DNA from 4 places in the Mesorhizobium sp. WSM3873 genome. Region 4 is predicted to be linked to each of the others. Evidence: riboswitches for the same ligand, from Rfam matches in the RefSeq annotation. Region 4 holds a riboswitch; each other region holds the start of a gene.
What was found. A riboswitch is a leader RNA that binds a small molecule or an ion and turns the genes downstream of it on or off. The one in region 4 is predicted to bind cobalamin.
Positions count from the first base shown of each region.

Region 1 (5,452 bases), on a different contig from region 4:
GCGTTCGACTGAGTAAACAAGTATGACCCGGGCGGTTTGCCGCATAGTGGCTGTGGAGGAGGGGGGATGACCGGGTTGATCAGATTTGAGAGGCCAGTCGTTGTTCAGGTCAGCCGCCGCAGCTCAGAGCGTATCGTGTTCGATGTCAACGACGCGGCCGCTATCTTGCTGCGGGATCTGCATCATGAGACCGATAAACGCAGAATAGCGATGGACGCCTGTCTGCAGGTGTTACGCGGTAAGACCCATGCGCCAGCCGCTCGACGAGCTTTCGTCGCAGCCGCGCTCGAAGCCCGCATTCTACGCAACGATTGAGATTTATGACGCTGCTCATGGATTTCGCCCATCTGCGCATCGCTATTTGGCGCGGTCCGAACACCGCTGCCGGCAATCCGCCAGGAGCAAGCCAACCCCGCACTTTCCGCGATGGCTTTCCCGATCGCGCGTCGGATCTCCCACTATCAAAACACAAGGGGTCCGCCAGCCAAGCTGCGGCCGCTCGGCTCGCCTGCGGCGGTTGGAGACAGAGGCAGACGGGCCATTGCGCGGGAGTTGGTCCGCTGCAGATGGCAGAGCGCGATGCCGCGTCAATAGTTTCCACAAGGGCTGTTTGAACGTTCCCCAGGTTAGTGCTGCATCCGGTTTCCCGGAACACGCTCCGCGGACCGGCGCCGCGTGATCGCCGACGCCTCTCCCGATGGTCGGGAACGGGGCTTCGGCGATCATGATCGGAAAGATGATAGTGATACTGGACTATCCCGATACCAAATAATCCGAAAATGACTGGCGGTGAGCCGTCTGTTTTCTGGCCGGCTCATTTGAGGGCCGGCCTCCTTCGATCGCCCGCCAACGCCCGCCTTTGGAACAGCTGGCGTGGACGCGCCATAACAATGCCCCGACCAGACCGAGCTTGCCGAGGCGCTTCGTCCGCGGCAGCTCGATTTCTTTGGGTGAGCCGGATAGACTCAAACCTCCTTCGCCCGGGGTGCAGCGTCGCTGCTCACCGCCGGCGAGTGTCACCCGGCCCTTACGCCGTCTGCGCTTTTTCCCGAATTGCGCGTGCCGCAGCCACCATGTTCGCCAGGGCAGGGCGGACCTCCTCCCATCTGCGCGTTTTGAGGCCGCAGTCGGGATTCACCCACAGTTGGCCGTCCAACAATCGATCACGCGCCAGCATGATGAGGTTGGAAATTTCGCCCACTTCCGGGACCCGCGGCGAGTGAATGTCATAGACGCCAGGACCGATGTCGTTCGGATACTTGAAGGTTCGAAGCGTATCGAGCAGTTCCATCTGCGAGCGCGAGGTTTCAATGGAGATTACATCGGCATCCATCGCGGCAATCGCGTCCACGATGTCGCCGAACTCGGAGTAGCACATATGGGTGTGGATCTGGGTCGCATCGCAAACGGCCGTTGAAGCCAGCCGGAAGCATTCGACGGCCCAGTCGAGATAGGCCTCCCATTCGACCTGGCGCAGCGGCAAGCCCTCGCGCAGTGCGGCTTCGTCGATCTGGATCATCTTGGCGCCGGCCTTTTCGAGGTCGCTCACTTCATCGCGAATGGCAAGCGCGACCTGGCGGCAGACGGCTGAGCGCGGAAGGTCGTCTCGGACGAACGACCAGTTGAGGATCGTCACCGGGCCGGTAAGCATGCCCTTCACCGGCTTCAGCGTCAGCGACTGGGCATATCGCCACCAATTTAGTGTCATCGGATTTTGTCGCGACACATCTCCAATGATGATCGGGGGGCGCACAAAGCGCGAGCCATAGCTCTGCACCCACCCGTGTTGCGTGAAGGCGAAGCCGCAGAGCTGCTCGGCGAAATATTGCACCATATCGTTGCGCTCGAATTCGCCGTGGACCAGCACGTCAAGTCCGATCTCTTCTTGCCAGCGAACGGCGGTTTTTATCTCTTTCTTCAGGAACGCTTCATAGTCGATGTAACTCAGCTGGCCTTTGGCATGAGCTGCCCGCGCCTTGCGAATCTCGGCTGTTTGCGGGAAGGAGCCGATCGTCGTGGTGGGGAAAGAGGGCAAGTCAAACGCGTCGGCCTGTAGCTTGGAGCGGACGGCAAATGCGCTCTTCCGGCGCGTCATGCCGACCTTGATGCTGGCGAGCCTGCCTTCGACGAGCGGATCATGCACCTTCGCGGATGTCGAGCGAACGGCGGCAGCCTCAGCCGACGCCTCCAGTTCGGCGGCGACTGCGTCCCGGCCTTCGGCCAGGGCACGGGCGAGCACGACCAGCTCGTCGGTCTTTTGCGCTGCGAAGGCGAGCCACGACCTCACATCCGCATCGAGTGCCGTCTCCATGTCCAGGTCGATCGGCACATGCAGCATCGAGCAGGACGGAGCAATCTCCACCCGCTCCAGCGGCCAACCCGCGACGATCGGCTTGATGCGGTCAAATATGGCAGGCAGGTTCGCGCGCCAGACGTTGCGGCCGTCGATCAGCCCGAGCGAGAGCACAAGTTCCTTCTGCGCGAGCCGGCCGACGGCCTCCAACTGCCCTGGAGCGCGCACGAGATCCACGTGCAGTCCCGCCACGGGCAGAGAAATTGCGGTCTCGAGATTGTCTCCCAGCGATCCGAAATAGGTAGCGACCATGATCTTCAACTCGGGTGCTGCTTTCGACAGCCGGGAGTAGGCGAATTGGAGCGCATCTCGTTCGTTGGGAATCAGATCGAGCACGAGCGCCGGCTCATCGATCTGCACCCAATCGGCTCCCGCGAGCTTCAGCCTCTGCAGGAGCTCCTCGTAGACGGGCAGCAGCCGTGGCAGGAGCGCAATAGGGTTGAAACCTTCCTCAGGTGACTTCGCCAACTTGAGAAAGGTAACTGGTCCAAGCAGGACCGGGCGAGTGTGGATGCCGAGCGCCTTGGCCTCGAGGAAATGATCGACCGGTTTCGCCGACGAGAGCGCAAAGCTCTGATCGTCCGTGAGTTCCGGCACAATGTAGTGATAGTTGGTGTCGAACCATTTGGTCATTTCCATCGCGGCAAGGCCATGCCCATTGGCCGCAGGCTCGTCACCGGCATGTCCACAATCCGCGGCCTGACCTTGATTGCCGCGCGCCATGGCGAAATAGTTATCGAGTGGGACCTCGCCGTCAGTCCAGGCGTATCGTGCCGGCACGGCGCCGACCATGGCGACTGTGTCGAGCACATGGTCATAAAGCGAGAAATCGTTGGACGGGATTTTCGACACGCCGCGATCGTGCTGCTCCCTCCAGCTAGCGGCACGCAGCGTCTTCTCCGTCGCGAGCAGGTCGGCAGCAGGAGATTTTCCGGACCAGTAGTTTTCAAGCGCGAATTTCAGTTCCCGCCGTCGACCGATACGCGGCACGCCGAGCGTTGCTACAGGAATTCGTTGAGAGACAGTCATGCCATACCCCGATGGTTGGGGCGGGGGAAAAGGAACCCGCGAATAGGCGGCACGAAGCCGAGCTACCGCGACCACCAGACCCCCGCCCGTGGACGTTGTTCGTCGTGGCAGGTCTCCTGGCTCGCGGGTCAAAGCCTCTGCCCGTCTTCCCGAGGCCGTTCGCCTCAGTGACATCAATGGGCTTGGCTCGCCGCTAACAGTTGCGGGGGCAGCGCCGGCATCGCACCGGCTTCCCTCTTAGCTCCGCTACGGCAGTGCCGCACGGAGAACCATGACATGCGCACAATCACAGCCGCTTCGCTCCTTGTCAATACCATATAACGAGATGTTTATGTGATTATGCGAATGCCTTGCGCTGATCGGTCTCTTTCGCCCAAAGCCGCATACGACGTCGGGTCGGTCGAAAATCGCGGTCAGCGCCGCCCGTCGCGCTCGAACTGCGCTCCACCGAAGTGCTTCAGGTGCTTGCCGACTGACCGGCCGTCCAAGTGCCCGTTCGCCTCCCACATCTTCAAGCCAAGGATGGGGTCATCGTCGGGTGCATTCACAGTTGGCCCGAAACTCGAATTAGTCATTTCCGGGACAACCAGAGAAATGAAAGCGCGATGGCTTCCGTCTGATCGGCGCTCAGTTGGAGGCGGCGCCGGCATTGTTGGAACGGCGTGATCATCAGGTGGGCCTTCTCGGGTCGGCGACGTCGCAGTGCTCTTGCACACAGGACTGCATCTGTCGTGGCAACTGGGAAAAATCGTCTCGGAACAATGCAATCGCTCTGGAAGCGTTATGTCACATCGCGGACATCGTCGAGATCCGACAACGGGCGACCCGGTAATCACCGGATCAACTCCGGTGCGATCGCTGGCACGCCAGAACCAAAGCAGTGAAGCTCGCAATGAACTTGCTTGCCCTACATGGGTGTACTTCGACTAAGTTGTCACGCTTGTCACTTCTTTTCTGGATGCGGGCCGGCTGTTCCTCCCGATCATTGCCCAGGTTGACGGCGGCATGCGGAACGTAGAGGAGCGTCGGTCTTCGTGTAGGGGTGCGTTCGGCTTATTGGTTCACTATGATCTGGTCCAGATCGGCAAGGCACTCGACCACGTAGTCCGGTCTGAATGGAAACCGCTCTATGTCAGCCAGTTTGGTCACCCCAGTAAGCACAAGGGCTGTTCTCAGACCCGATTCCAGCCCTGCGAGCACGTCGGTATCCATGCGGTCCCCGACCATGATGGTATCGACAGCTCGTACTCCCAGCCGGTCGAGCGCGCCGCGCATCATGAACGGGTTCGGCTTCCCGACGAAATAGGGCTGACGGCCGGTGGCCTTCTCGATTAGTGCCGCGACAGCCCCGCACGCCGGATGGGAGCCCCGCTCGGTCGGGCCAGTCGCATCCGGATTGGTGGCGAGAAAACGCGCGCCTTTCGCCACAAGCTCGGCGCCTGTTGCGATCTGCTCGTAATGGTACGAAGTGGTGTCTCCGAGGACCACGAATTCGGGGGCAAACTCCGTTATTCGGCAGCCTGCCTGCCGCAGGGCCTCGACCAGACCGTGGTCGCCGATGACATAGGCGGTTGATCCGTGCTTTTGCAGTGCCATGAACCGCGCGGTGGCGAGCGCCGATGTGTAGATGTGCTCTGGCTGCACGGCGAAGCCAACCGCTCTTAGACGCTCGGCATGATCTTCTGGTGTGAACCGCGAGTTATTGGTGAAGATCTGAAACGGCTCACCCTTGGCGACTAGCCCGGCGACATAGCCGACCGAGCCAGAAATCGGTTGGCCGCCCCGGACCAGGACCCCGTCCATGTCGAGCAGATGCGCTGTAATCATTGGATCTCAACCCTCAATGTCTTTCGTGCATGCACGGCCTGGGCACGTCTTGTGTCACTGAATCTTCTCCAGGCGAGAATGCCGGCGACTGTACCGATTCAGAGCGATGCGCGAAGGGGGCTCAGTTAGCCGTGCGGCAATAAGGAGGTTGCGGCGTAAACGTTTCGGTGGCGCCAATTCGCCGTGCGGACGCCCTTCACCGTCGGGTTGGCTACATTCGCCGTCTCAGCGCACCTGATGCAC
Region 1 is NZ_LYTM01000014.1:3,976-9,427, forward strand. It holds gene A9K71_RS12235 (DUF982 domain-containing protein) at 67-315, shown strand; gene metE (5-methyltetrahydropteroyltriglutamate--homocysteine S-methyltransferase) at 1,028-3,382, opposite strand; cobalamin riboswitch at 3,471-3,671, opposite strand; gene A9K71_RS12245 (HAD-IIA family hydrolase) at 4,436-5,209, opposite strand.
Region 1: it holds a riboswitch for cobalamin, as region 4 does, so the genes downstream of both, metE (5-methyltetrahydropteroyltriglutamate--homocysteine S-methyltransferase) here and A9K71_RS19710 (CbtB domain-containing protein) in region 4, are expected to answer to the same signal.

Region 2 (5,452 bases), on a different contig from region 4:
GCACGTGGCGTTCGATCAGTCCAAAGGCGGTGATGAAGGTCGGCGAGATGGCAACGCCGCTGACGAACACGGCAAGCGCCAGCGTCGGCACCGTGTCGGCAAAAAGCAGTGGCAGAGTGGTGAGCGCGATGACGGCGACCGCTATCGCGAGTTGGCGTTGCAGCGGCGTGCGCAAACTGAGCGCGCCGACGATGATGCCGAGCACGAAGGATCCCAGTGCATAGACGCCGATGACGAGGCTGGCTGCTTCGGGCTGGCCCAGCTCTTCAGTAATGGCAACGGTGGTGACTTCCGTGGTTGCGAAGGTCGCGCCGACAAAGATCAGCGCGAAGGTGATGATCTGCACCGGCCGCAGGCGGATCGCCGAGCCGGCCGCGCCATCCTCGGCCGGGCGAATGGGCGGTTCCGTCGAACGCTGCAGCAGGAATGCCGCCGAGCCGAAGGCGAGCAGCAAGGTGCTCACCACCATCCCGGCTTCCGGGAACAGCGCGGCGCTCAAGCCCACCGACAGCGAAGCCCCAGCGACATAGACCAGCTCGTCCGCGGCCGATTCGAAGGCGAAGGCCGTATTGAGCTCGGGGCGGTCGCGAAAAATCTCGGTCCAGCGCGCCCTGACCAGCGCCGGGATGCTGGGCATTAAGGCGGCAAGCAGCGACGATAGGAACAAGGTCCACACCGGCCAGTGCTGGTTGGCCGCGACGATCAAGGTCGCGAAGGCAAGCGCCGAGACAAGTGTCGTCGGCACGGCAATCCGGCTCTGGCCGAGGCGGTCGACCAGCCGCGAGACCTGCGGCGACAGGAAGGCGTTGACCAAAGCGTATGTGGCCGAGACGGCGCCGGCCAGCCAGTACTCGCCATGCGTTTGCGACAGCATCGCCACAATGCCGATCGGCGCCATGGCGATCGGCAGCCGGGCGATGAAGGCTGCCGCGGCGAAGCTCTTCGTGCCAGGAGCCCGAAAGATTTCCGAATATGGGTTTCGCATGGTCCCATTCCTCGACAAGGGAAGGCGCCGCAATTACATACGCAGCGTATGAATGTCAGATAGTTCATACGTCGCGTATGTCAATTAGCATACGACGCGTATGTGAATAAGGCCAGGAGCCATGCATAAGCCCCGCAAGGAGATGATCGCCGAGACGCGCGCCAAGCTGATCGCGGCCGCGCGCCATGCCTTCGGCACGATCGGCTATGCCGAGGCCTCGATGGACGATTTCACCGCTTCGGCGGGTCTGACGCGCGGCGCGCTCTATCATCATTTCGGCGACAAGAAGGGGCTGCTGCAGGCGGTGATCGCCGAGATTGACGCCGAGATGGCGGCGCGGGTGAACGAGGTGGCCTCGCGGGCGCCTACTCGCTGGCAGCATTTCGTCGACGAATGCACCACCTATATCGAGATGGCGCTTGAGCCGGAAATCCAGCGCATCATGTTCAGGGACGGCCCGGCCGTGCTCGGCGATCCGGCTCAGTGGCCCAACGCCAGCGCCTGCACGGCTTCAATGACCGATCACCTGTCAAAGCTGCAGGAGGAGGGCGTCGTCGTTCCCGATCTCGATCCCGAGACCGCAGCGCGGCTCATCAACGGCGCCAGTAGCCAGGCCTCGCAGCGCATCGCCAATGCCAAGGATCCGGAAGCGACGTCGAAGAAGGTTGTGGCGGCGTTCAAGCAGCTGCTGGAAGGCCTGAAAACCAAATAGCATCCGGTCGCGGCGTTGCGGGCAATCACTCGGGTCCGCGCTGCCTCAGACAATTGTCCCCCGCTCAAAATCCCTCCGACATTGACTTTGGCAGGAGCGAGCGCATCCTCTCCCGCCAATTCTCTGAGGCGGAGGGTCGGGGCCATGTGGGACTTCAGCATCGGCCGGTCGGTGTCCATCATGATGCGGACGTGGCCGTTCATCGTCTTTCGCATCATCGTCTATTTCGGCATCACGGTGGCCTACATAACAGCGACCGGCACCGGCGCCAGCGTCGGTTACGGCGTCGGCCACATCTCGACCGATCCGGACGGGCCGATGTCCTTTGCCTTGTGGGGTGGGGTGGTCGGCTTCGGCGTGGTCTCGATCGCCGTCTACTGGATCCGCGAATACATTCTCTATGTGCTCAAGGCAGGCCATATCGCCGTCATGGTCCATCTGATCGACGGGCAGGACGTTCCCGACGGCCAGGGCCAGATCGCCTATGCGCGCGAAGTGGTGACGAAGCGCTTCGCCGAGGCCAACATCCTTTTCGTCGTCGACCAGCTGGTGAAAGGCGCCATCCGCGCCATCACAGGGCTGATCGGCGGCGTTGCTGCGTTCCTACCCATTCCAGGCTTAAGCGGTCTGGTGAGCTTCATCAATACCGTCATCCGCCTGTCGCTGACCTATGTCGACGAGATCATCCTCGGCTACAACATCCGCACCAATTCCAACTCGCCTTTCGAGACCGCCAGGCAAGGCGTCGTGCTCTACGCGCAGAACGGCAAGTTGATGGTCAAGAACGCCGTCTGGCTGGCGGTGATCATGTGGGGCGTTTCCTTCGTCATTTTCCTTTTGATGCTGGCGCCCGCCGCCGCGATCCTCTGGGCCATGCCGGGCCAGCTTGCCGGCTGGGCCTTCGTGTTGGCCATCGTCTTCGCCTGGGCCTTCAAGGCGGCTTTCATCGAGCCCTTCGCCATCGCTTCGCTGATGCAGGTCTACTTCGCCACCATCGAGGGCCAGGTCCCCAATCCGGAATGGGACCGGCGCCTGGCCGAAGCCTCGTCCAAGTTCAGGGAATTGCGCGACAAGGCGCTCAGCCCCTTCGGCGGCTCGCGCTGGGATTCGCCAAGGACCGCTTGAGCAGCAGCCCCGGCCACGAAGGCCGCCTGATCACGGCTTCGCCCCTTCACGGGAACCAAGGCGAGCGATCGCCGATTTGAGCGGCGCCTCGCCGGCGCCGCAAAAGGTCTCGCTCATCACCAGCTCGGGCAGCGGCAGGCGCTTGCCCCAGCCATGCGCTTCGAGGTCGGGCCTCGGCGCGAATTCCGAGACGCGGCCGACGCAGAGATAGGCGATCGGCGTGACGTGCTCGGGGATCGACAGCAGTCGCTTCAGTGCTTCGGGCTCGATGATGCTCACCCAGCCGACCCCGACGCCTTCCGCCCGCGCCGCGAGCCAGAAATTCTGCACCGCGCAGACGGTGCTGTAGAGGTCCATCTCCGGATTGTGCCAGCGCCCGAGCGGCGAGTTCTTCGAGCGCTGGCGGTCGCAGGTGATGCAGAGGTTGAGCGCGCTTTCGCAGATGCCCTCGAGCTTCAGCTTGCGGTAGAGCGCCCGCCGCTCCACCTCGATCGCCGGCAGTTCCTGTTCGCGCGCGGCCAAAAACAGGTCGCGCACCTGCCGCCGCCTTGTGGCGTCCCGGATGACGATGAAGTTCCAGGGCTGCATGTAGCCGACCGACGGCGCGTGGTGTGCCGCGGTGAGCAGCCGCGCCAAAACGCTGTCGTCGAGATCGTCGGCAAGGAAATGGCTGCGCACGTCGCGCCGGGTGAACATGGCTCGGTAGACGGCGTCGCGCGCCAATTGGTCAAAGTCATCGCCGCCGGCGGCGGCTGTTCGTGCCTGCATCGCTTGTCCCCTTGCGATAAGCAGTCCTCCGCCTGACCATGCGGATGACCATGTCTGCCGGGCCGGTCTTCTGGCTCGGGATCGACCCGCATCCGGCGCCTTCCCGTCTGGGACAGTGGCGTTTGCCGGCGCGGTCCCCCTCACAGCGTTGGGCACGCCACGGATTTCAACCGTGTTCCCGATTCTCCCGCGTTGCGGGCACCAGGCAGCGACGCGACCTTATCGCGAAGCCGAAGCCGGGCCAATGCCGCCAGCGACACGATTGGGCGCGATTTCCCCAATCATTCGGCGCTGAAACATGGCTATCCGTGCGACAGGTGCCTAGATTAGGCGCCATGACCACTCGTCTTTACACTCATCCGGTATTCCTGGAACACCTCACGCCGCCCGGCCACCCCGAGCGGCCCGACCGTTTGCGCGCCATCGAGCGCGTGCTCGACGACGAGGCTTTTTCGGCCCTCGACCGCGTCGAGGCGCCGGAAGGCGACGAGGCGACGATCCTTTACGCGCATCCGGAGGATTTCGTCGGCCGTGTCCGCGCTGCGATTCCCGAGACGGGGATCGTCTCGATCGATGCCGACACCAGCGCCAGCCCGAAAAGCTGGCAGGCGGCGGTGACGGCGATCGGCGCGGCCAACGCCGCAGTCGACGATGTGTTCGAGGGCCGTGCCGCCAATGTCTTCGTTGCCGCGCGTCCGCCCGGCCATCACGCCGAAAAAGCGACCGCGATGGGCTTTTGCCTGTTCAACACCGCGGCGATCGCCGCCCGTTATGCGCAGGAGAAGCATCTGGCCGAGCGCGTCGCCATCGTCGATTGGGATGTGCATCACGGCAACGGCACGCAGGACATTTTCTGGGACGATCCGTCGGTGCTCTATTGCTCGACCCACCAGATGCCGCTTTATCCGGGCACCGGTGCCAAGAGCGAGACCGGCGCCGGCAACATCGTCAACGCGCCGCTTGCGCCGAGCACCGGCAGCGACACGTTCCGCGACGCCTTCCTGTCGCGCGTGCTGCCGTCGATCGACGCCTTCCAGCCGGATCTGATCATCATTTCCGCCGGTTTCGATGCGCACCATCGCGATCCGCTGGCCGCGATCAACCTGACCGAGGATGATTTCGACTGGGCGACCGGCCAGCTGATGGAGCGCGCCGGGCGCCACAGCGGCAACCGGCTCGTCAGCCTGCTGGAGGGCGGTTACGATCTGCAAGGATTGGCATTTTCGGTCGCCGCCCATGTCGGGCGGCTGATGAAGGGATGAATGATGGCTGATGAAGCTAACCAAGACGTCAAGGCGATGAGCTTCGAACAGGCGCTCGACGCGCTGGAGAAGATCGTCGATGATCTGGAGCGCGGCGACGTTCCGCTCGACCAGTCGATCAAGATCTACGAGCGCGGCGAGGCGCTGAAGGCTCATTGCGACCGCTTGCTCAAGGCCGCCGAGGACAAGGTCGAGAAGATCAGGCTTTCGCGCGACGGCAAGCCGATTGGAACGGAGCCGCTCGACGCCGAGTGAGGTATATTGAGATTCAGGTGAGGCCGGCCTGCAAACGGCGGCTTCCTGCGGTTCCGGTGCTCAGATGCTTTCAAGTACGCTCCGCTCCGGCACTCGGAACCTGCCATTTTCCGCTCGGTCTGACCTGAATCTCAACACACCTCGGTGCACAATGTCAGACCGGTTCGGGCAGAAAGCAGGTAAGGAGTTAAAGCATGTGCCGAAACATCAAGACCCTGTTCAACTTCGATCCGCCGGCGACCGACGACGAGGTCCATGACGCGGCGCTGCAGTTCGTGCGCAAGCTGAGCGGCGCGACCAAGCCGTCCAAGCGCAACGAGCATGCCTTCAACCACGCCGTCGAGG
Region 2 is NZ_LYTM01000023.1:315,476-320,927, reverse strand. It holds gene A9K71_RS17195 (MFS transporter) at 1-985, opposite strand, end outside; gene A9K71_RS17190 (TetR/AcrR family transcriptional regulator) at 1,107-1,697, shown strand; gene A9K71_RS17185 (hypothetical protein) at 1,842-2,822, shown strand; gene bluB (5,6-dimethylbenzimidazole synthase) at 2,853-3,590, opposite strand; cobalamin riboswitch at 3,633-3,811, opposite strand; gene A9K71_RS17175 (histone deacetylase family protein) at 3,926-4,852, shown strand; gene A9K71_RS17170 (exodeoxyribonuclease VII small subunit) at 4,856-5,107, shown strand; gene A9K71_RS17165 (DUF2277 domain-containing protein) at 5,302-5,452, shown strand, end outside.
Region 2: it holds a riboswitch for cobalamin, as region 4 does, so the genes downstream of both, bluB (5,6-dimethylbenzimidazole synthase) here and A9K71_RS19710 (CbtB domain-containing protein) in region 4, are expected to answer to the same signal.

Region 3 (5,452 bases), on a different contig from region 4:
GGGGGAGCGCCATATCCGACAACCCTGCCGACCGCAGTCCGGATCTCAGCCGGCTGCAGACAAGGCGCCCGCGCTTCGGCTAGAGTTCCGCCGGGCGCAAAAAATCATCGAAGGGGAGCATTGCGATGAACGAAGTCAGGCCGATCGCCGAGATCGCCAGCTATCACGCCCATATCTACTACGGCGGGCAGGCCGAGCGGCAGCATGCCGAATGGCTGCGCCAGCGCATCGCAGAGCGTTTCCGCGTGCGCCTGGGCAATTGGCGCGACGAGCCGGTCGGCCCGCACCAGCAAGCCATGTACCAGGTCTCCTTCGCCACCGAGATCTTTGCCACGCTGGTTCCTTGGCTGATGCTGAACCACGGCGGCCTAAGCATCCTCATCCATCCCAACACCACCAACCCCAAGCGCGACCACCTTATCGACCCGATGTGGATCGGCCGGGCGCTGCCGGTGAAGGGCGACGTGCTTGGCGAAGAAGACGAGGCGGAAGAGGCGCTGGAGGTGAATACCGAGCCGACGCTGGGGGTGTGAGGGGAGGTCGAGCCCTCAATCAGGGTAATCGGCCAACAATGACGGAAATAATCTAGACAGCCCTTTCGTGGCAAAGTGGCGTCAGAAGTTGGCGACGAACCCAATCCCATTCAGCCAACGAACCAGCGGCGGCGCTGCTACGACGATTACGACGGGAGCAAAACATACCCCTGCAAGAAACCCCCATCGGCCAACGCGACGCGGGTCGTCTGCTTCATAGGTGGACCTGATGCCAAACCTGCTTGCAACAACATTCCAGTTGCGCTTGGGCCTGATATGACCACCGACCAACGCTATTGGAATCGACGTCAAAAAGAGGAGCCAACAACTGGTCGCCTGAAAAGCTGAGAAGTAGGTGACCCAGCCATGCTCATTGTGTCGGTAGATTAACCCTGTCGCGGGATCGGGAAAATGAGGGGCGGCTGATTCCCAAACTTGAATCAGGACAAAGAAGCAGACAAAAGCCGTGAACCCATATCCGGCAAGAAAGCCGCCGAGGACATTGAGTACTGCTTTGCGTTCAAATTTGGCGAACATAGTTCGTTCAACGCTTTAGAACAAAGCCCATCTTATAGTTGGGATTACTTGAAAGCTTAGTCAACGATGAGGATCCAATTTGAATGGCAGCGATGCATCTCGCGCTTTCCTCGTCTCGCCAGATCACCCCTCTGATGCGCCTCTGATGCTAAACTACCGGCGGCCTGAGCATCCTCATCATCCCACTACCACCAGACCCTAGCGCGACCACCTGATCGACCCAATCTGGATCGGCGGCCGCTGGGTGAAGGGCGAGGTGCTTGGCGAGGAGGACCAAGCGGAAGAGGCTGGAGGTGAATACCGAGCCGACGCTGGGGGCTTGGAAGGCACTCAATGGGCGGTGCCCTCCTTCGCCCCACATCACACCCTCCCGCCTTTTTTCAGAACTTCGGCGGCATCAAAAGCGCCTTGCGCGCCTGGTTCATTGGCATGAAACATTATGACCGTGACACCGATATCAGCCGTCGGAGCATACATGGGCGTGCTAATGGTTGTTCCACTGTAAGTACCGTAAGCCGTGCTGCCCATTACCGTTGCATTTGCGCTACCGAACGTATTGCTGGACATACCGACAAACCTGGAGCCGGAGGCAGTTGAAGCTTGCTCAAACCGAAAGTGCGTATAGCCGCGAGACAGAGTTGCCTCAGCCGCCTTCTTCATTGTGATCGCGCCGGCAGACCCAGTGAAAAGAGCTCCGCTAGCGTGAGTATCCAACCGTACTACGTTTGGAGCCAGCGGCATCTCTGATGTAGTTGCGCAGCCAGCTAGAGCCAGCGCGGCAATTAAAGCAACAGCCCGATACATTGTGTCCCGCCTCCCAAGGTTCGGCGAGTAGAGCACATATTTGCTGGCTATGCGAGCGCGCAGTAGGCGGCCATCCACAGCTGTGGAATGGAAATGTTCTCTTTTGCTTGGGTGACTAAGAAAAAGGCCGCAGCTTGTTCTTCACACAGCACTATCTTCTTTCCGCCGCCTCTTGCCAGGAAGATGCATAACGATAGCCTTACATTAGCGCGATGTAATGGTGTAGAAACCTTCCGCTTGGCCTACTTGTGGTCAATCGGGCCAACGATAGCGTCATCCCGCCTCGCAGCGCCTGCCGCAATCCTTTCGTCACGATGGCGTGAGGGGCCTCTGGCCGTCGGAGTTGTCGATTGACTGGCCAACCGCGGTGTGGCGAATTCGCGCTGATGGTTCCCTTCGGGGATCAAAAGGGAACGCGGTGCGGAGAAATCCAAAGCCGTGGCTGCCCCCGCAACTGTAAGCGGCATGCCGTTTTCACGATGCCACTGGCTGCATGGGCCGGGAAGGCGAAAGCGGCGGCAATCCGCGAGCCAGGAGACCTGCCATCATGGACGTCAAAGCAGAACATCGGACGGGGTGATCCGGTGTGCGCGCCTGGCCGGACGGCGGGGCGAGTTCCCTGCGATGACAGGCAACGTCAAAGGCAGAACCATGCTGATCCAACTATCGAAAATGCTGAACAAAAGCGCGCCCGACCTGAAGGCCAGACTGATAACAATCTACGGCGCGCTCGCCATTCTCAACGTCGGGGCGTGGCTGTGGGCTTTCGTCGCCTTCCAGGACAAGCCGACATTGCTTGGCGTCGCTCTCGTCATTTATGGCCTCGGCTTGCGCCATGCCGTCGATGCCGACCACATAGCGGCCATCGACAATGTCACGCGCAAGCTGATGCAGAACGGCAAACGGCCGGTCTCCGTCGGTTTCTTTTTCGCACTCGGCCATTCGACGATCGTCGTCATCGTCGCTGCGGCTATCGCGGCGGCAACGTCCCTGCTCGGCCGTTTCCAAAGCCTTCAGGAGATTGGCGGCACGATCAGTACCGGCGTTTCCGCACTCTTCCTGCTCGCCATCGCGGCGATGAACATCGTCATCTTCTTCTCGATCTACAGAAGCTATCGGCGGGTGCGGGCCGGTGGGGCGTTTGTCGAGGAGGATCTGGACCTGCTGCTCAACAATCGCGGCTTCCTGGCCCGCGTCTTCCGCCCGATGTTCCGGCTGGTGTCGCGCAGCTGGCACATGTTCCCACTTGGTTTCCTCTTCGGCCTTGGTTTCGACACCGCGACCGAAGTCGCCATGTTCGGCGTGTCCGCGGCACAAGCGGCCAAGGGCGTGCCGTTCGAAGCCATTCTGGTCTTCCCGGTGCTTTTCGCGGCCGGCATGTCACTGGTCGACACGACCGATGGTGTGATGATGCTCGGCGCCTATGAGTGGGCCTTCGTCAAGCCGATCCGCAAACTGTACTACAACATGACGATCACCCTGGTGTCGGTCCTTGTCGCAGTGCTGATCGGCGGCATCGAGGCGCTCGGCCTGATCGGTGACAAGCTCGGTCTGTCGGGCGGCTTCTGGAACGGCGTCGGCACGCTCAACGACAATTTCAACAATCTGGGCTTCGCCATTATCGGCATCTTCATCGCCGCCTGGGCGATCTCCTACGTCGTCTACAAGGCCAAGGGGCTGGACGATGTGGAGATCGGATCCGCAGCAAAGAATTCATAAGCCGCCGGCCGCGGCTGGCTGCAGCAGGCCAGCCGCATCTCTCTGCCATCAGATCCCGGCGGCTGCCAGCCTGCCTCCTTAAAGCGCCTCGGCAACAGGAAGCCGATGACGGCAAAGGCGACGATCGCCAGCTCTGTCAGCGGTGCCCGGCTTGACATTTTTGTTCCCATTTTGTTCACTGTTGGCCAGACAGCAACAGGAGATCGCCGGCCCGTGCGCACGCGCTTCAAAGGCATGCTGAGGACCCGTAGCCCAAGCCTTTGGAAGTTTGATGGAATTCTGCGCTTGGATAAGCCAGGGGTTAAGGCCTGGGATAAGCCCCATAATCCATAAGCCAGAATCCAGAGTCCAAATATCCAGAGTCCAGAACAGAAAAGCTGGCGCTTTTCTGTTCTAAAAAAGTGGGGAAGGGGAAAGCAAAAATGGGAGCAGCGCAAGCCATTCGGCGTACGGCGCTACGGCGAGGGCTCGGCGGCGCCAGCGAGCTTCCGACGTGGCGGCGAGCCGCCCTGTTCGGTCTCCCAGGATGAAACCGGCGTCACGTCAGCCCGCCGATCTGCTCATCGCCGTCCAGCTCCGCCCCGCGGGCGACAACCACGTTGGGGAGCGGCGCCGAGAGCGTCCAGCGAACGAGGCCGGGCAGCCGTTCCATGGAGGCGCTGCCGGAGAGGCTGGTGGGGACGACGCGTTGGAGAACGACGCTGCCGAAGCCTTTGTGCGGCTTGGCATCCGCGGCCGCGGCAGGTTCGGAAAAATGTTCCTCCCAGACCAGCTCGAAGTCGCTGCCTTCGGGGGCCGGGGCTACCCGCCAGTCCATTCGCACGGTTCCGGCGTCGCCGGCCAGGGCGCCGTATTTCGTCGCGTTGGTGCCCAGCTCATGCAGCGCCATGCCGATGTTCTGCACCGCGTTCAGCCGCAGCGTCACGTCCGGCCCGGATGGCGAGATGCGCTCTTCGTGTCCGAACGGCCGCAGATGTTCGCGCACAAGGTCGGCCATGCCCGCGCCGCGCCAGTCGTTCAGCACCAAAAGGTCGTGCGAGCGCGACAGCGCCATGATGCGTTCGCGGATCTGGTGTTCGAACGCGCGCGGGTCGGTCGCGCGCTTGCTCGTCTCGCGGATCATGGAAAGGATCACCGCGTACTGGTTTTTGACGCGGTGGTTCACCTCGCGCATCAAGAGTTGGATCTGCTGTTCGCTCGCCCGTTTCTCGGTGATGTCGGCGGCCATGCCGAACCATTCCAGGATGCTGCCGGTGTCATCGACGATCGGGATTGCCCGTGAGGTGGTCCAGCCGGCGGACCCGTCGGCGCGCCGCACCCTGTGCTCGAGCTCGAACACGCCGCGCTCCATGATGGCGCGCTCGATCGCCGCCTGGATGCTCGCCTGGTCTTCCGGGAACAGGTATTCGTCGCGCCAGCGGATCGCCGGCCCCTGGGCGCTCGACAGGAAGCCGCGGCCGTCCAGCTCATGCATTTCCTGCCAGTCCGGGCTCATCCGGTAAACCACGTCGGAGCTGGCATTGACCAGCGCGCGAAACCGCTGCTCGCTTTCGCGCACCTTTGCTGCCGCCAGCACCCGGGCCGTGGTCTCCGAAACGATGCAGAGCACGGCTTCAACCGTGCCGTCCTGCGCCCGCACCGCGGAATAGGAGATGTCGAAATAGACCGTCTTGCCGACCAGGCCGGATCGTTCGATATAGAAAGGCCGGTCCCTGGCCGAGAAGGTTTCGCCGGTTTCGAGAACTCCGCGCAGCAGCGGCTCGAGGTCGGTCCAGAGTTCGGACCAGTTTTCCTCGGCGGGACGGCCGAGCGCGCGCGGATGCTTGTCGCCGATGGTCGGCGCGTAGGCGTCATTGTAG
Region 3 is NZ_LYTM01000021.1:28,311-33,762, forward strand. It holds gene A9K71_RS15415 (DOPA 4,5-dioxygenase family protein) at 126-533, shown strand; gene A9K71_RS31550 (hypothetical protein) at 615-1,070, opposite strand; gene A9K71_RS15425 (hypothetical protein) at 1,431-1,730, opposite strand; cobalamin riboswitch at 2,245-2,436, shown strand; gene A9K71_RS15430 (HoxN/HupN/NixA family nickel/cobalt transporter) at 2,526-3,593, shown strand; gene A9K71_RS15435 (HWE histidine kinase domain-containing protein) at 4,132-5,452, opposite strand, start outside.
Region 3: it holds a riboswitch for cobalamin, as region 4 does, so the genes downstream of both, A9K71_RS15430 (HoxN/HupN/NixA family nickel/cobalt transporter) here and A9K71_RS19710 (CbtB domain-containing protein) in region 4, are expected to answer to the same signal.

Region 4 (5,452 bases):
CATTGTCCGGCACGATGCCGAGCCCGACTTCGTTAGAGACCACAAACCACGGTCCGCGCGGCTGCGAAAGCACATCCGAGAGCCGCCGGCACTCGGCCTCGATATCGTGGTCCGCCAGCATATGATTGCTCAGCCACAATGTCAGGCAATCGATAAGCACCGGCTGGTGATCGGGCAAGGCGTCGAGCGCGCGGACCAGGTCGAGCGGCGCATCGACGGTGACCCAGCCTTTGCCGCGGCGCGAGCGATGCAGCGCGATGCGCTCGCGCATCTCCTCGTCATAGGCCTGCGCGGTGGCGATATAGGCCCAAGGCGACGGGCTTGCCGCCACCAGGCACTCGGCATGCGCGCTCTTGCCGGAGCGCGCACCGCCGATGATGAAGGTCAGATGGCCGTCCGCGCGATCAGGCAAAGCTGTCGCGCAGGCTGGTCGATGTACCGGTGAAGCGCCCGCGCACCACACCGACGGCCGCACCGAGCACCAGCCAGAAGACCAGATCGGTGAGGGTCACCGCCACCACGAACTGATGGTGCAGCCCCTCGGGAATCGCCGTCTCGAAGCTGACGGGCTGCGGCGCGCCGACTACGTGCGGAGCGACGATCAGCACGACCGCCAGAATTGCCAAGGGCAGCGACTTGCGAAAGGCGATCAATCCAAGGCCGACCGCGGTTGCGGCCACCGTCGAAATCCACCAGATCTGGCGTGGCAGAAGTTCCGCCGCCGGCATGGCCGGCAGTTCCGGCGGCAGGCCGAGGCCGGGCGCGATCGTGAAAACCGCAAAACCGGCAAGGCCCCAGAACACGCCCTGGCGCCAGCTGCCGATGCCACCGGCGAATTCCGACACCGCGACCAGGATCAGTGCGAAGCCGATGCCGGTGACGATGTTTGCGACAACGTTGAAGGCGAAGCGCTCGAAGCCGTCGGCCGGAGCCCAGCCCTCGTCCTCGGTCGGAGCCGCCGCTTCCGTCGACGCAGGAGCGGCGCTGCTCATCGCATTGCCCGCCGGTTCGGCCGAGCTCATGGCAGTGCCAGTTCCAGTGTTGGCGGCATGGTCGTGGTGATGACCGCCGCCCGCCTTTTCATAGACTTCCGCTTTGAGGATCAGCGGCACGGTCGCATAGGCCTGCATGCAGGCAAGCGCGATGCCCGCCACGAGCCCTGCGATCGCCGCGACGAACACGACGTTGCGAAACAGATTCATGATATCGGGCCTTCGTCAGTGGCAGGGAAAAGCCATCGAGTGACGATAGTCGTGGGCAGCGTTGTGGACCGCATCGATGTGCGAGAAGCCGACAAAACCGACGACGAAAATGCCGAGCAGCGCGGCGAGAGCCAGCTGCATGATGCGCGACTGCGAGGAGACGGAGGCGCCGAGGGCGACGGAAGCGGTATTCATGTCTTGTCCTTTCGCCCTCCACCCGAGGGCATCGAAGTCAACTTTCCTGTCGCCGGCAGGTCTCCTGGCTCGCGGATTCGCACCCTTCCCCACCTTCCCGAGGACAAACCTCAGTGGTCTATGGAGAGGACTACCGCACACAGTTGCGGGGGCAGCCACGGCTTAGGGCAAAGACTCCACCCTCACCGCATTCCCTCTTGGCTCCAAAAACGGAACCGACGACGCCATCGACTATAGGCAGAATCGTCGCGACCGGCAAACCAAATTCCGTCACGCCGCAGCGTGATTGCGGCACCGGTTTCGGACTAAGATCCGGCGATCCGCTCGGCGACGAGCTGCTGCAATCGCCACAAATGGCGGTCGTGAATACCGCGCTGTTCGAGGTTCTTCACGGTGTTGTAGAGATAGTCGGCGCCTGAACCCCAGTGGCCGCACGAGGTCGCCAGCCTGTCGACCACCTCGTCTTCGTTGAGTGGGCCGGCATAGGTCGTGCCTTTGCGATTGATAACGAAGGCAAGCGCTCTCAACGGTCCCTTGTCGGTTGCGAGTTGCAGCAGGCGAGGTCGGTAGCTGGTCGGCTTCAGCGTCATCTCGCGGCGAAAAAGCCTGTCCAAGGCCTGCCGGCGGTCACCACCGTTCAGGCGGAAAGCAACGCCCTTGCATTGGCCGCCACGATCCAGCGCCATCATCAGGCCGGGGCTTTGCTTGGTGCCGCGCCAGCGCGTCATCTTCATGCAGAAGGAGCGATGCCAGCCGCGTGCCACGGCGACGCGCTCCTCGACATGCTCAATCTCGGGCTTCCAGATCAGCGAGCCGTAGCCGAACAGCCAGAGAGGCTCGGTTGCAGGTAGCTCGGCCTCGAATGCATCCAGCATGGCTTCATAGTCGCTGTCCACGAGATGCTCGGCATCCGGGTCGGGCCCCGGGTCATCGACCGCGCGAAAACAGCGGGCGACCAGTTCCACGGTCAGCGACATCGTTCTTGCAGGCATGCTTGCAATCCTGGGCAGCCGGCGGAACCGCAGGCGATTACGAAGTGACCTTAAGGGCAGCACCCGGAAGCGACAATGGCCGCGCAATTGACAACGGTCCTGCCCGGGTGTCGGCTGTCATCAGCCAAGGGGAGCCGCTCATGCAGCCAAATCCTAGCGAACACAGCCGCTACAATGGCCTCACCAGCCTCGAGCCGACATTGCCTGCAAGCGCCTATCGGGAAGCCGACGCTTACCGGCTCGATCTCGAAGCGATCTGGTATCGGAGCTGGCTCATGGTTTGCCGCGAAGCCGATCTCGCGGAACCTCTTGCCTTTCGAACCGCGCGTATCGGCTCGCAGGAGGTCGTCGTGCTGCGCGACGAGACCGGGAGCTTGCGCGCCTTCCACAACACCTGCCGGCATCGCGGCTCGCAGCTCTGCCAGGAAAGCGAAGGGCGGCTGAAGGCAAGGCTGCTCACCTGCCCCTACCACGCCTGGACCTATTCGCTGCGCGGCGATCTCGTCCGTATCCCATCGAAATCGCTGCCCGAAGGCTTCAACAAGGACAATTATCCGCTCTACCGGGTGGCGCTGTCAGTGTGGCGCGGCCTCGTCTTCATCAATCTCGCAGAGGATCCGATGGCTCGGCGGAAGCCTCCTTCGACTCCGCCTCCCGCGATCTTTCGAATTGGCCGCTGGAGACGCTCGTCCCCGGGCACCGGCTCACCAAGGTGATGAACTGCAACTGGAAAATCTTCTGGGAGAACTTCAACGAATGCCTGCATTGCCCTGGCGTCCATAAGGACCTGTCGCGGCTGGTGCCGATCTATGGCCGCGGCCTGATGGCGAGGCATGACGATCCGGAATGGGCGCGCTATGCGGATAATGATGCGCCGGAGTTTTCCGGCGGCCTGCGCGCCGGCGCCGAGACCTGGTCGCGCGACGGACGCGTCCATGGACCGGTCTTTGCTGGGCTGACGCCGGCCGAGCGAGCCGCCGGCCAGACCTACGCTACCTCGCTGCCCTCGATGTTCGTCGTCGGCCATGTCGACTATGTCCGCACGGTGCGTCTCGCCCCGCTAGGGCCGGAGCAGACGGAACTCACCGCCGAATGGCTGTTCGCGCCCGATGCCCTGGCACAAACCGATATCGACAACATCGTCGCCTTCGGCGCGCAGGTGCTGGAGGAGGACGCCGCGATCTGCGAGATCAACCAGAAGGGCCTGCACTCGATCCGCCACCAGGCCGGCGTGCTGATGCCCGAGGAGTACGATTTGCGCCGCTTCCACGAGTGGGTGCGTGGGCGCCATGCGGCGTTGCAGCCGATCAAAACGACTTCGGCAGATAGCGCCAGGTGAAGAATCCACAGAAGGCGGCCAACAGGCCGAGCGTGACGAACACCGAGCCAAGACCGAAGAAGGTCAGCACCACCGAATAGACCAGCGGCGGCGTCAGCTCGGAAAAATCGAGATAGGTTCGGTAGACAGCCGCCATCTGCGCTCGTTCATAGGAACGCACCGAGCGCATGAAGGCGGTCGAGCCCAGCGCGTCGAGCGCGATGGTGAACAAGGCGCCGCCGAGCAGGAAGGCGGCGGTGAGCAGCGGCGCGGCGGCGCCGACGCCGCCGGCCAAGAAAAGCATCGCCGCCATGGCGAAATAGGCGAAAGCCATGGTCCGACGGCCGCCGAAGCGCTTTCCCGCCCTGCCCCAGAAGATCGCCATGAACAGAAGCGCATTGCCGGCCGAAACCAGCAGCCCGCCGGCAAGCTTGCCCTCGCCCGTGATCACCATGAACAGCGGGCCATAGACGAAGAAGGTCGTCCAGAAACACGAGCGCCCGAAGGCGATCAGCCACGCGAGGCGCAACCGCGGCTGCGCGACGAAGCGGCCGATATTGGCGAGCGGGTTGATCGGACGGCTCTTGCCGGGACGGATCGAAGGGTTGTCGCCCAGCCGATAGGTCCAGAACAACGCCAGCAGCGCCAGCGCGAAAGCCACGACCGCGCCGTGCGCGGCATAAATCCCGAAGCGCGTATAGAGGAAAATGCCGAGCGTCGGCCCGCCGGTCCAGGCGAACATCGACCAAGCCATGCGCAGCGATTCCGCCTGCATGAAGTCGGTCTTGCGGATGTGGTCCATGATGTAGAGGTTAAGTGTGATGGACAGCGCGCTCGCCCCCATGACGCGGCACAGCATCCCGGCGAGTTGTCCCGGCAGCGTGTGGGTGACGAAGAACACCGAGCCGATCGCCAGCATCAGGCAGCCGGCCGTGTAGATCCAGCGCCGCGCGAAGCGGCGGATCAGCATCGGCATGAACAGCGTCACCGACAGCCCGAGCAGCGACACGATGGTGTAGAGGATCGAGACGATCTGCTCATTGTGCAGGATCTCGTAGGCCTGAATCGGGATGACGCTGGAGATGGTGGCGCGAGCAAAGGATTCGACCGCATAGAGCGAAGCGAAGGTGCGCGCATCGGCGGGCCTGAGAGCCGGAAGCCAGATCGGATGGCGCACATGGGTGGACATCGGCCCTCCGAAAAGTGAATCGCTCGCCAAATCTGGCCGGACCAGTAGCGGACCGGTAGCAGGAAACCGACTCCGAGAGGCCGAAAAGCGAAGCCGGCCAAAGGCTTTCCGCCGCTGGCCTAAAGCGGCTTGCCATGCCGCCGGAATGGCAACAGCCGATCCACCCTCTGTTGTTCGCCCGAACCGTGATAGTCGTTTGGCACGACTGAATCGGATTGCGAGATCAATGACCCTTCAGACGACCGGCGTCGCCGTTCAAGACGCGCCGAAACACGGCCGCATCGTCGCCATCGACGTCCTGCGCGGCATCGCGCTGATCGCGATGGCGAGCTATCATTTCACCTGGGATCTCGAAAACTTCGGCTACACCTCGCCGGGCCTCACCGCCTTCGGTTGGTGGAAGCTCTACGCCCGCTGCATCGCCTCGACTTTTCTGTTCCTGGTCGGTGTCAGCCTGTTCCTCGCACATGGCCGCCATATCCGTTGGCCTGGCTTCTGGAAGCGCTTTGCGATGGTTGCGGGTGCGGCGATCGCCATCTCGGTCGTCACCTATATC
Region 4 is NZ_LYTM01000034.1:1,830-7,281, reverse strand. It holds gene cobU (bifunctional adenosylcobinamide kinase/adenosylcobinamide-phosphate guanylyltransferase) at 1-412, opposite strand, end outside; gene A9K71_RS19715 (CbtA family protein) at 405-1,202, opposite strand; gene A9K71_RS19710 (CbtB domain-containing protein) at 1,218-1,397, opposite strand; cobalamin riboswitch at 1,434-1,632, opposite strand; gene A9K71_RS19705 (gamma-glutamylcyclotransferase) at 1,703-2,389, opposite strand; gene A9K71_RS32685 (aromatic ring-hydroxylating dioxygenase subunit alpha) at 2,530-3,105, shown strand; gene A9K71_RS32680 (SRPBCC family protein) at 3,105-3,728, shown strand; gene A9K71_RS19695 (MFS transporter) at 3,697-4,896, opposite strand; gene A9K71_RS19690 (DUF1624 domain-containing protein) at 5,123-5,452, shown strand, end outside.